Regions from separate parts of the Marinomonas sp. CT5 genome, predicted to be linked through region 2. Evidence: predicted binding sites of a transcription regulator. Region 2 holds the regulator's gene; the other holds the start of a gene.

Region 1 (6,161 bases), 2.1 Mb from region 2:
TAAGTGAGGGAACAAGTTAAAATGTTGAAACACCATGCCTACGTCTTTGCGGATCGCTTCGATGTTCTTCAAGTTATTGTTCATCTCAACGCCATCAACCAGAATTGTACCTTTCTGGTGTTCTTCTAGACGGTTGATGCAACGCGTCATTGTTGATTTTCCAGAACCAGAAGGACCACATACCACGATGCGTTCTCCCTTCTTGATACTGAAGTTGATGTTTTTCAGTACATGGAAATCACCATACCATTTGTTTACATCATTAAATTCGATGATGGTTTGTTCGCCTGCCGCAAGTTGGGCACGAGCCATATTTGTATTTGACATTTTAAAGACCTCAATTTTTAACTAATTTCGCTTGTGCCCAGTTTCTAGCTTACGCTCTAGTGCCATACTATAACGCGACATGCCAAAGCAGATAATCCAATAAATTAAGGCTGCAAAGGCATAACCTTCAACCGTAGTGCCTAACCAATTTGAATCATGGTTGGCGGCCTGAATTCGTCCTAGGAAGTCAAACATACCAACAATGTAGACCAAGGTCGTATCTTTGAACAAAGATATGAAGGAGTTCACTATACCTGGAATTACCAATTTCAATGCCTGAGGCAAAATAACCAAAATCATTGATTGCCAGTAGGTTAGTCCCATGGCGTCAGCGGCTTCATATTGACCTTTTGGAATCGCTTGTAGGCCACCACGAACCACTTCGGCCATATAGGCACCTGAGAATAAGGTAATACCAATCAACACGCGTAATAACTTGTTGAAGTTCAAGCCTTCTGGCAGGAACAACGGAATCATTACTGAGGCCATAAACAAGATGGTAATTAATGGTACAGCACGAATGGTTTCGATAAATACCACACATACTGATTTCGCAATCGGCATTTCTGAGCGTCGACCGAGTGCCAATACAATCCCTAGAGGGAAAGATGCCACAATACCAATAACACCAAGCAGTACGGTAAGAAAAAGACCGCCCCACAAAGAGGTTTCTACGACTTCTAAGCCAAATATGCCACCAGCAAATAAGAAGTAAGCCACAATGGGATAGACCACAAGAATGGCGAGGGATAGATACAGTTTGTTAATGGACTTTATTGCAAAGGCTCCTACCATGACGACCAGTAATATGACGGCTAAATTAATGCGCCATGTTTCTGAGTCTGGGTATAAACCGTACATGAACTGATCAAAGTACACGCCGATAAAGGCCCAGCAAGCACCACCCGCAGTACAGGCTGCTTTAGAAGAGCCTTCCCACGTAGCATTGATGAAGGCCCACTCGATAACGGGGGGTACGAGTAGATACAAAATGTACAGACTAAAGAGCGTGAGAAAAATATTAAGCGGGGACGAGAATAAATTCTGACGTACCCATGCCACAGCACCGACCGATGTAACTGGTGGTGGGAGGCTTGGTGATGGTTTAAAGATAATAGCCATGATCTGCCTCCTAGCGTTCAATTAATGACATTTTTTTGTTGTACCAGTTCATGAATACCGAAATCGATAGACTCAATGAACCGTATACCAACATACAAAGACCTATGGTCTCGATCGCCTGACCTGTTTGGTTCAGCGTTGTACCCATGACGACCGCTACCAACTCAGGATAAGCAATCGCCGCACCTAACGAAGAGTTTTTCGCTAAGTTCAAGTATTGGCTTGTGAGTGGCGGAATAATAACGCGCAATGCTTGAGGTAAGACAATAAGTCGTTGCGTCATATTGTCACGTAAACCTAAAGAGCGAGCGGCCTCAGTTTGTCCCCAGTTAACAGACAAAATACCTGCACGCACTATCTCTGCAATAAATGCCCCAGTGTAAGTGGATAGAGCAACTAGTACTGCAACGAATTCAGGTGGCAGAACCATCCCGCCCGTGACGTTAAAGCGACTTTTTTGCGGTAGATCAAACTCAATGGGGAATCCAGCAATAGCTAGGAAAATGAAGGTAATACCAACAATCAGGCCCAAAGAGGACCAATAAGCTGGGAACCATAATCCTGTTCTTGTTTGACGTTTTTTAGCCCACACAATTAGGCTAATAGAGGCAACAATCGATAGAATGAAGCCGAAGATAACTAATCCAAAGCCATCTTGTGCGATTGGGTTAGGTGAGTAGATACCACGTTTGTTTAATAGGAAGTCAGCAAATTCATAACTATCACGTGGTGCTGGTAGTGCGGCAAGTACGGCAAAATACCAGAAGAACATCTGCAACAATAATGGAATGTTTCGCAGAGTTTCAATGTAGACAGTTGCTAAACGTGCTACTAACCAGTTTTTAGACAAACGGGCTAGACCCATTATTACGCCAATAATGGTGGCTAAGATGATTCCTAATAAGGAAATAACAAAGGTATTAATTAAGGCGACGACGAAGGCTCGTCCGTAAGTATCGGCCTCAGTATACTCTATAAGGTGAATAAGAATTGGAAAGCCAGCTGGCTCATTAAAAAATGAGAAACCAGTGGAAATTCCTCGATTATCGAGGTTGGCCTGAAGGTTACTAAATAAGTAATAACCCGCAAAAACCACTATCGCTAGCAGCAAAATTTGAAAAATAAGCGCGCGATTCCCCGCGTCATTCAAAAAGCTGTTATTGCTTGGAGTTGTATTATCGCTCATCTTGGTTCAGGCAATGGAATGCTCGTCAGATGTGTAAGAAAGGGGAAGAAACCCAGCGACTTTTTAGTCGCTGGGTAAATACCCAAGCAGAAAATAATGTGCTTTAGGTATTAACGAACTGGTGGCGCGTACATGATACCGCCAGCTTCAGTCCATAGAGCATTAAGACCACGTGGTAAATCTACAGGAGTAGATGGTCCAACGTTGCGCTCAAACACTTCACCGTAGTTACCTACGTTAGCAATGATGTTGTAAGCCCAGTCGGCAGGAAGACTAAGTTGAGCCCCCAAGTCACTATCAACACCTAATAAACGCTTGATAGCTGGATCATTTGTTTCGCTTTTAGTCTTAGCAACGTTTTTAGAAGTGATACCCATTTCTTCAGCGTTTACTTGAACGAACATTGACCAAGTTACGATGTCTTTCCATTGGTTGTCGCCGTGGCGCACTACTGGGCCTAGAGGTTCTTTAGAAATGGTTTCTGGAAGAATAACGTGAGCAGATGGATCGGCTAGTTTAGTACGGTGAGCCGCGAGACCAGACTTATCAGTTGTGTATACATCACAACGGCCAGAATCATAAGCGGCTAGTGCTTCATCTGCTTTTTGTACGACAACTGGTACATATGTCATGTTATTTTTACGGAAGAAATCTGCCATGTTCAACTCAGTTGTAGTGCCTTGTTCTGTACAAACGGTTGTACCAGCAAGGTCTAATGCAGATTTAACGCCTAGACTTTTACGAACCATGAAACCTTGACCGTCATAGAAGTTAACTGCTGTGAAGTCTAAACCCAAAGATGCATCACGAGTGTAAGTCCATGTGGTGTTGCGAGCTAGAATATCAATCTCACCGGATTGTAATGCCGTGAAGCGCTCTTTAGCAGAAAGGGGAGTGAATTTTACTTTTTGAGGGTCGCCAAAAATAGCAGAAGCAACCGCGCGACAAGCGTCAACATCTATGCCTGACCAGTTACCTTTATCATCGGCATTTGAAAATCCAGGAACACCAGTACTGACACCACATTGAATGAAGCCTTTAGATTTAACATTTTCTAGGGTTGTGGAAGAATTATTTACAGGAGCGGTAACATTTGCTGTTTTTTCTGCAGTTGAAGCAGTTGTTTTTTCCGCAACCTGTTCACTTGGCGACATCACAATAGCGGTTACCGCTGCACCGATAGCTGCAGCGATTACTGCAGTAGGCAGTAGTTTACTAGCGTTTGATTTCATTATATTGAGCCTCCCAGGCGTTTTATGTATGTTGTTATCTTGCTTTGTTTTTTTGTTTTCAGATTTTAAAATCTGTATCTTTATTTTTAAGCAAATTTAATGCCAACACTTAATTATTCTTGTTGTCGGGTCTATGTAGACGATTCCTCTAAAAGATCATCACATGCCCCTATAGAATTACTCTTTTGAGGCGTAGTCAAGGATAAAATGTCAGTAGATGTGTGCTTAATACTTAATTTTTGCACTTTTTAGAAGAGGAAAAAGACGTTATTCATATTGTTCTGTCGTTTTTCTTTTTCGATGGAGGCCAGATAGGACAAGAGATTTGTGGCATACGAGGAAAAAATCATAAGATAAATACTGGGCAAGCATAGACTAATTTTGTACAAGATGAAAATTATGCATCATTTTGGTGCTCTATTGCGGTTTGTTGTATTTAGACTGAATGTCCGTACATAATATAGTGAATAAAGCGCTTTCCATAATTTATAAACTGCATGGTAGACTTAAGCTTCTGTTAAAGTCATGTAAGGAGATCCACATCAGATGGATAACTCAGCAAAACCGCTTGATCGTCTAGATAAGAAGATTCTTCGTGAATTACAGATAAACGGTCGTTTATCTAACGTGGAGTTGGCGAGTCGTGTTGGATTAAGTGCCACGCCTTGTTTAGAACGGGTACGACGCTTGGAGCGTAATGGCTATATTACGGGCTATTGTGCGCTAGTGAACCCGAAAAAAGTGGATGCAGGATTACTTGTTTTTGTCGAAATTCGTTTGAAGACGACGTCTCCAGAAGGTTTTAACGAATTTAAGTCAGCCGTTACCGAAATTCCTGAAATTTTAGAGTGTCATTTGATCGCTGGTGATTTTGAATACCTTTTAAAAGCACGAGTATCTAATATGGACTCTTATCGTTTGTTATTGGGTGAAACCTTGTTGACCTTGCCGCATGTTCGTGAGTCTCGTACTTATGTGGCGATGGAAGAGGTAAAAAACACGACGGTAGTGAATATTCCTTAGGGACGTTTGAGCGACAATCGGGCTCCCTATTGTTTTTAAAAGTATTCCAAGCAATAACAACGCCGAATTAGTATTTTAATTCGGCGAGTACTTTTCCTAACATAATAGGTCCCATTCCTTTGATATTAAGAACGGCTTTATTTGATTGAAATGGTCGCTCAGATATCAACTTTTCAAGTACCTTTCTCGGTACACCTTTCACGTTTAGAAGCCTCTTTACTTTTGCTTTATTGATGGTGAGATAGCCATCTTCATCGATATAATTGGTCGCACTTTTTTTGGCCTTTTTGCCGATCTGGACGGTTAGAGGAGCAACTGGCTGTAAAACATTTCCCTTTATTGTATTTGTTGGAGGTGCAGAAGGGGTTGAAATGGGGTGTATGTTTAAAGGAATATCGAAATAGGCCGAATCACGTAATGTGTAATTGATGCCGTTCCATTCGCTTAATTGTATCGCTAACCGCCACGTTCCTGTAGGTGGTTGTTGATAAACCAAGTCGTAGCGGCAATCGCTCAGATAATGCTGGCCTTTTAGTTCTCCAATAGTTGTGGCGGCGAGCTCGATATTATCTGAGTCTTCGTCACTTTGTTGGTAAGCACAGAATTGCAGTTTTAGGGTACCGCTGAGGTTTCCTTCGACTCTATTGTTCGCAATGTATTGAACAGAAATAATGATTCTGTCATTTTCGATTCGGTAGCCGCAGCCATGTATTGTTAGATCAGCTTGATTGGAAGCATTCATATCTATTCCTTATTAACGAATCGACTTAAGAAATCATTATGAGGCTTTTGATTGAATTTTGCACACTTGCAAGTAAATGCTGTGGTATTCGATGAAAGTTGCTAGTTATGATGAGGTTAGACGTTTAAGTATTGATCGTGATTAGGTAACCATCTAGTTAAAAGTGGTGAGACGCGTTCCGGGTAGTGTCTGTGAAGCATAGCCGCCGCTTTTTGAACATCATCCAGCAAGTTCTTATCCCGTTGTAAATCCGCCACTTTAAATTCCCAAAGGCCTGTTTGCCTGGTGCCAAGCAATTCACCAGGGCCTCGTAATTCAAGATCTTTCTCTGCGATTTTAAAACCATCACTGGTTTCTCGCATGGTAGACAGTCGTTCTTTGCCTTGTTGTCCTAGCGGTGATTTATAAAGCAGCACACAGTGACTGGCGGTTTGCCCTCGACCAACACGACCACGCAGCTGATGAAGTTGTGCAAGACCAAGTCGTTCAGGGTTTTCGATGACCATTAAGCTTGAGTTGGGCACATCCA
Region 2 (6,161 bases):
ATGGAAACCCTATCCTTATTTCAACACAGGGCGAAACATCGGCTAACACGATTAAAACTTTTATAAACTCAGAAGAAGTCCTAATGACAGGGTCGGTACGAGGAAAATATGAAACAATTCATTAACTTAAGTGTATTAATTACCTCAGTTTTATTTGCCCAATACACTTATGCATTACCTGATGACATCAACAAACCACTTGAAGTACAAGCAGACGAAGCCATGTTTGACCAAAACTCCGGTGAGGCGATATACAAAGGCAATGTTTTTGTTAAACAAGGGTCAATTGAAATTCATGCCGACTATTTAAAAATCACAACAGACACTCAAACTAAAAAGTTCAGCAGTATCAAAGCAACAGGTAAACCAGCAAAATTCAGTCAACAAATTGACTGGAGTGGCAACTTTGTCATCAGTAAAGGAGATAGCATCAACTATTCTACGACCGAATCTAAGCTAGAAATTTTTGGCAACGGCAACCTTACTAGAATGCAGAATTCAATTTCTGCCGATTATATTCTTTATATGATTCAAGACGGCACCTTTACCGCAGAGAAAAAAGATTCTGGTCGAGTAAAAATGACACTCCAGCCACAAACGTCTAACTCAGCACCTGAGGCCAAGAAATAAATGGCAACACTCGAAGCAAAACACTTAGCCAAAAGCTACAAGAAGCGCCAAGTCGTAAAAGACGTATCCATTGCTGTAGAGTCAGGGCAAGCTGTTGGCCTACTGGGGCCCAATGGAGCAGGCAAAACCACTTGCTTTTATATGATCGTAGGCATGGTAACCAACGACGCTGGCGGTATATTTATTGATGGACTAGATGTAACTAATGATGCCATGCACACAAGAGCTCAAAAGGGAATTGGGTATTTACCTCAAGAAGCCTCTATTTTTAGGAAAATGTCCGTCGAAGATAATATTTTAGCGATTTTAGAGACTCGCAAAAAGCTGTCAAAAGCACAGAAACTAGAGAGATTAGAAGAGCTTTTAGAAGAGTTCCATATAACTCATATTCGAACTAACTTAGGTATGGCATTATCTGGTGGCGAAAGACGTCGGGTTGAAATTGCTCGCGCTGTAGCCATGAACCCAAAGTTCATCCTTCTAGATGAACCTTTTGCTGGTGTTGACCCTATTTCAGTGGGTGATATCAAGCTAATCATAAAGCATCTGCAAGAAAGTGGTATCGGTGTCCTTATCACCGATCACAATGTAAGAGAAACATTAGACATCTGCGACAAAGCCTACATTGTAGGTAATGGGTACATCATTGCATCAGGCGACGCCAACACCGTCATCAACAATGAGCAGGTAAAAAAGGTCTATTTAGGTGACGACTTCCGTTTGTAACCCCTTATCATTGCAGTAGAAAGGGAGTAGTATGCATAACTCATTCCAATTCATTCAAATAGAAAGAGTTGCTCTATGAAGCAGTCTTTACAATTAAAGCTCGGCCAACAGCTGACTATGACGCCGCAGTTGCAACAGGCTATCCGCTTGCTGCAACTTTCAACGTTGGATTTAAAACAAGAAATCCATGAATTTCTTGAATCAAACCCTCTTTTAGAGCTCGATGAAGATGAACAACTTCATGTCGACGTCACACCCAGCATTGAATCTAAAAGCGCCGCAGCGGATAACAATACTTCAGCCGACAACAGCGAAGAACCACGCATTGAATCTGAGTGGACTGAAAGTATCCCTGAAGAATTATCCATTGATAGTCATTGGGACGATACTTACCAAAGCTCTGCCGCTGTTAGTGACCATAATAGTTTTGAGGGTGAAAGCGACTTTGAAAGCCGTAATGCACCAGCAGAAAGCATACAAGACCACTTAATCTGGCAACTAAATCTGACACACATTTCGGATCGAGATATAGAAATCGCTTACGCCATTATCGAATGTGTTCAGCCCGATGGTTATTTAAGCATTTCGCCCGAAGATATTTGTGAGTCTCTTAGCACCGAACTTGAAGACTTAGACCTAGAAGAAGTGATCGCCGTCCAACATAGACTGCAGCGTTTTGATCCTGTTGGTGTTTGCTCAATTGACTTACGCGATTGCTTGCTTGTGCAACTCGAAGCATTCCAAAACCACCCTTTATATAAAAGCACTTACAACCTGATTGATCATTATTTACCTCTTTTAGGTAATCGTGATTTTGCTCAATTAACGCGCAAAACAAAACTAAAAGACGAAGCGTTAAAAGAAGTTATTAATTTAATACAGCAACTTAACCCGCGCCCAGGTTCAGTTATTGATGCCGATGATACAGACTATGTTATTCCTGATGTCTCTGTGAAAAAGCGTAATGATGTATGGCAAGTTGAACTCAATAATGATGCCCTTCCTCCGATAAAAATCAATGAAACCTATTCGGCTATGGCAAGTTCCACCACATCGTCAGAAGATGCAACATACATCAAGACCTCTCTTCAAGAGGCGAAATGGTTTATGAAGAGCCTACAGAGTCGTAACGAAACATTGCTCAAAGTAGCCAGTTGTATTGTAAGTCGTCAAATCGATTTTTTTGAATTAGGTGAAGAAGCTATGAAACCCATGGTACTTCATGATGTTGCGGAAGAAGTGGGCATGCATGAATCGACCATATCAAGGGTTACAACACAGAAATACATGCATACCCCAAAAGGTATTTTTGAACTGAAGTACTTTTTCTCCAGTCACGTCAACACGGCTTCAGGTGGAGAATGCTCTTCTACCGCTATACGAGCTATGATTAAAAAACTTGTTGCTGATGAGCCAGCTAAAAAGCCATTAAGTGATAATAAGCTAGCCGCCATCCTTGCAGATCAAGGCATACAGGTCGCTAGACGCACAGTTGCAAAATATCGAGAGGCGATGAACATCCCTCCTTCCAATGAACGAAAACGACTGATCTAAACGGAAAGCATTTTATCATGTCCTTGAAATCATTACTAAAAGCTGAACTCGTACTTGCAAAGCAAGACATTATTAGCAAAAAACGTGTTTTAGAAAATATCGCTGATGTTGCATCAAATCGCCTACACTGCAATAACGAAGACGTTTATGATGCCCTTCTGGGGAGGGAAAAGCTTGGCAGTACGGGAATAGGCAATGGCATAGCCATCCCCCATTGCCGCCTTGAAACAGCAAACCACACAGCCATTGTTGTTATGTCTTTACAAACCCCCATTGACTTTGATTCGATTGATAAAAGAGCAGTTGATCTCATATTCGCACTTATCGTTCCACCCAACGAATGTGACCAACATCTTTCAACGTTAGCGAAAATAGCAGAACTTGCTCAATCCGCTGAATCGTTGGACAAGTTACGTACAGCACAAACTAATGAAGAGTTATTAAGTATTTTTGAATCCCTTATATAGGAAAATAGCATGCAGGAAGAGTCCGTAATTATTATCAACAAACTTGGCCTTCATGCTCGTGCAGCTGGCAAACTCATTGAAACAACATCTCGTTTTTCTTGTGATATTACGATTGAAAAAGAAGGACGAAATGTTGATGGCAAAAGCATTATGGCAATGATGATGCTGGCCGCCGGTAAAGGCACTGAAATTCACATAAAAACTAATGGAGATGACGAAAAAGAAGCGATTGAAGCCATCATTGAGCTTATTAACAATCGTTTCGGCGAAGATGAGTAATACACCTCATGTCAGAGCAAAACACACTTAATCATCTCCAAACTGTCACCGAATCGTTAGAATCCGGTGCGACGATGCAAATCCGTTATTTACTTAACGGCGCTTTGCCTGCTCAAGATGTTGCTCGACTACTCGAATCCTCCCCACCAAAAGAACGTAAACTCCTATGGGAATTAATCGAGGACAAAAACGAAGGTGAAGTCCTACAATATCTAAGCGAAGATATTGGTATTCAATTCATGAAAGACATGGATACAGAGCGTCTTATCGCCGTATCCGAACATTTTGAGAGCGATGACTTAGCCGACTTACTTCAACACTTACCAGAAAAAGTCGTTAAAGAAGTCCTTGCCTCAATGACCGCACAAGATAGAACGCGGGTCGAGGCACTATTAAGCTATTCAGAAGATTCTGCTGGCGGCTTAATGAATACGGACACCATCACCATTCGTCCAAATATCTCTGTCGACATTGTGTTTCGCTATTTACGCCGCCACAGTTCTTTACCCGACATGACTGACAATCTTTTAGTTGTTAGTCGATCCGATCGGCTTCTTGGCACCCTCCCCCTAACCAAATTATTAGTTTCAGACCCTAATGCCACCGTCCGAGACATTATGGAAACGGAATACACGGTGATAGAAGCCGAAACTAAAGCCAATGATGTCGCTCAGCTTTTTGAAAAAATGGACCTAGTGTCTGCCCCTGTTATTGATAGCCTAACCAAAAAACTTCTCGGCCGTATTACCATCGATGACGTGGTAGACGTTATCCGCGATGAAGCGGAGCACTCCATGCTAAGCATGGCGGGTCTCGACGATGACGAAGATACCTTCGCTCCCATCATGAAAACCACCAAGCGGCGTGCAGTATGGCTTGGTATAAACCTAATCACCGCTTTCACAGCCTCTTATGTAATAGGTTTATTCCAAGACACATTAGACCAAGTTGTCGCTCTAGCGATCCTTATGCCCATTGTCGCCAGTATGGGCGGCATTGCAGGCTCACAGGTACTCACCCTAGTTATTCGTGGTATCGCGCTCAATCAAATCGGCTCCACCAACACCGGTTGGCTGCTCAATAGAGAACTGATTGTTGGCCTCCTCAATGGCCTTTTATGGGCGACGGTTATTGCCGTCCTCACCGCACTTTGGTTTGACAACATCAAGATTGCCTATATCATTGCGGGCGCCATCATAATAAATCTGCTATTTGCAGCAACCACTGGTACACTTCTGCCGATTTTACTGAAAAAACTTGGCATCGACCCAGCGCTTGCTGGCAGCGTAATTTTGACTACCGTGACCGATGTCGTTGGTTTTTTATCCTTCCTCGGTCTCGCCACTATCTTTCTAATATAGGTTCCCATGACAGACTTTGATCAATTTGAAAACGAAGAAGACATCCCTAAGAGCAAAACCCAGATCAAGCGTGAAATGGAAGCCTTGCAAGATCTTGGAAAAAAACTGCTAGGTCTAAGCAAAAACCAGCTTAAAAAAGTAGAAATGTCAGACACTTTGCGCGAAGCATTTGCCGAAGCAGATCGCATTAAAAAGCACGAAGCTATGAGAAGACACCTACAATACATTGGCAAGATCATGCGTACTGAAGACCATGAAGCCATTGCACAGCGTGTCGCTCTATTTGACACCACATCTGCAGCATACAATAAGCTTTTTCATCAATTAGAAATTAAGCGAGATGCGCTAATTGGTGAGAACAGCAAAGAAGAATTGTCTCGATATTTAGACGAAAATCCTGAAATCGAAGATATTCAGCTGTTAAGACAATTAATACGTCAGTCCCAAAAAGAAGTTTCCCAGGGAGGAAATACAACAAACCGTAAAAAGCTGTTTCGCTTTTTACGTGAAGCAGAAGAAAAACGCCTTGGCCTAACAGAATAATTTTAAGCCTGTGCTCCACTGACTTGCTCTTAGAGCACAGGCTTCTTATTACATTCGCCTATGAGTTAAACAAGGCATTTTCTGCCGGCAGTCCGCAAGCATCTGCTTGGTAATTGTAAATACAAAATAGCCCGGTTCTTCTAGCAAGCCTACTAGCTCACGACCAAAAGGTGAGTACAAGACACTGTGGCCAAAAGTTTGCCTAGTTTCGTTATGCCAACCACATTGATCCACACCTAGCACATAACATTGATTTTCAATCGCCCGCGCTGATAGCAAAGTATTCCAGTGAGCTTTCCCCGTCACATAAGTAAACGCCGAAGGGACCAACAATATATCCGCCCCTAATTTTCCAAGCTCTCGATACAACTCAGGGAACCGCAAATCGTAACAAATACTGAGACCAACTTTAAAACCCTCGATATCAATCACCTTTAATGCTAGTTCACCCGCCTCTATAAAATCTGACTCTTTATAAGATGCTGCTTTATCATCAACCATTACATCAAATAGATGAATTTTATCGTAACGCTCAAGGAAAACACCATCAGGACCAATAACCCAACAAGTTTGCCTAACTCTCCCATTAGCTACTACTGAT

Evidence for each region. Region 2 encodes sigma-54, which starts transcription at its own class of promoters, with help from an activator protein. Its sites were predicted from a motif close to TGGCACNNNNNTTGCTNT; they were not measured.
Region 1: the regulator sigma-54 is predicted to act here: its motif matches at 3,955-3,972, upstream of C0J08_RS21890 (amino acid ABC transporter substrate-binding protein).

The regions. Positions count from the first base shown of each region.
Region 1 covers NZ_CP025572.1:4,605,231-4,611,391, reverse strand. Annotated here, with positions in the region: gene C0J08_RS21905 (amino acid ABC transporter ATP-binding protein) at 1-327, opposite strand, end outside; gene C0J08_RS21900 (amino acid ABC transporter permease) at 349-1,449, opposite strand; gene C0J08_RS21895 (amino acid ABC transporter permease) at 1,460-2,635, opposite strand; gene C0J08_RS21890 (amino acid ABC transporter substrate-binding protein) at 2,746-3,867, opposite strand; gene lrp (leucine-responsive transcriptional regulator Lrp) at 4,414-4,890, shown strand; gene C0J08_RS21880 (helix-hairpin-helix domain-containing protein) at 4,958-5,632, opposite strand; gene recG (ATP-dependent DNA helicase RecG) at 5,749-6,161, opposite strand, start outside.
Region 2 covers NZ_CP025572.1:2,554,806-2,560,966, forward strand. Annotated here, with positions in the region: gene lptC (LPS export ABC transporter periplasmic protein LptC) at 1-125, shown strand, start outside; gene lptA (lipopolysaccharide transport periplasmic protein LptA) at 109-630, shown strand; gene lptB (LPS export ABC transporter ATP-binding protein) at 631-1,356, shown strand; gene C0J08_RS12010 (RNA polymerase factor sigma-54) at 1,432-2,910, shown strand; gene ptsN (PTS IIA-like nitrogen regulatory protein PtsN) at 2,928-3,377, shown strand; gene C0J08_RS12020 (HPr family phosphocarrier protein) at 3,387-3,656, shown strand; gene mgtE (magnesium transporter) at 3,665-5,017, shown strand; gene yjgA (ribosome biogenesis factor YjgA) at 5,024-5,560, shown strand; gene C0J08_RS12035 (carbon-nitrogen hydrolase family protein) at 5,609-6,161, opposite strand, start outside.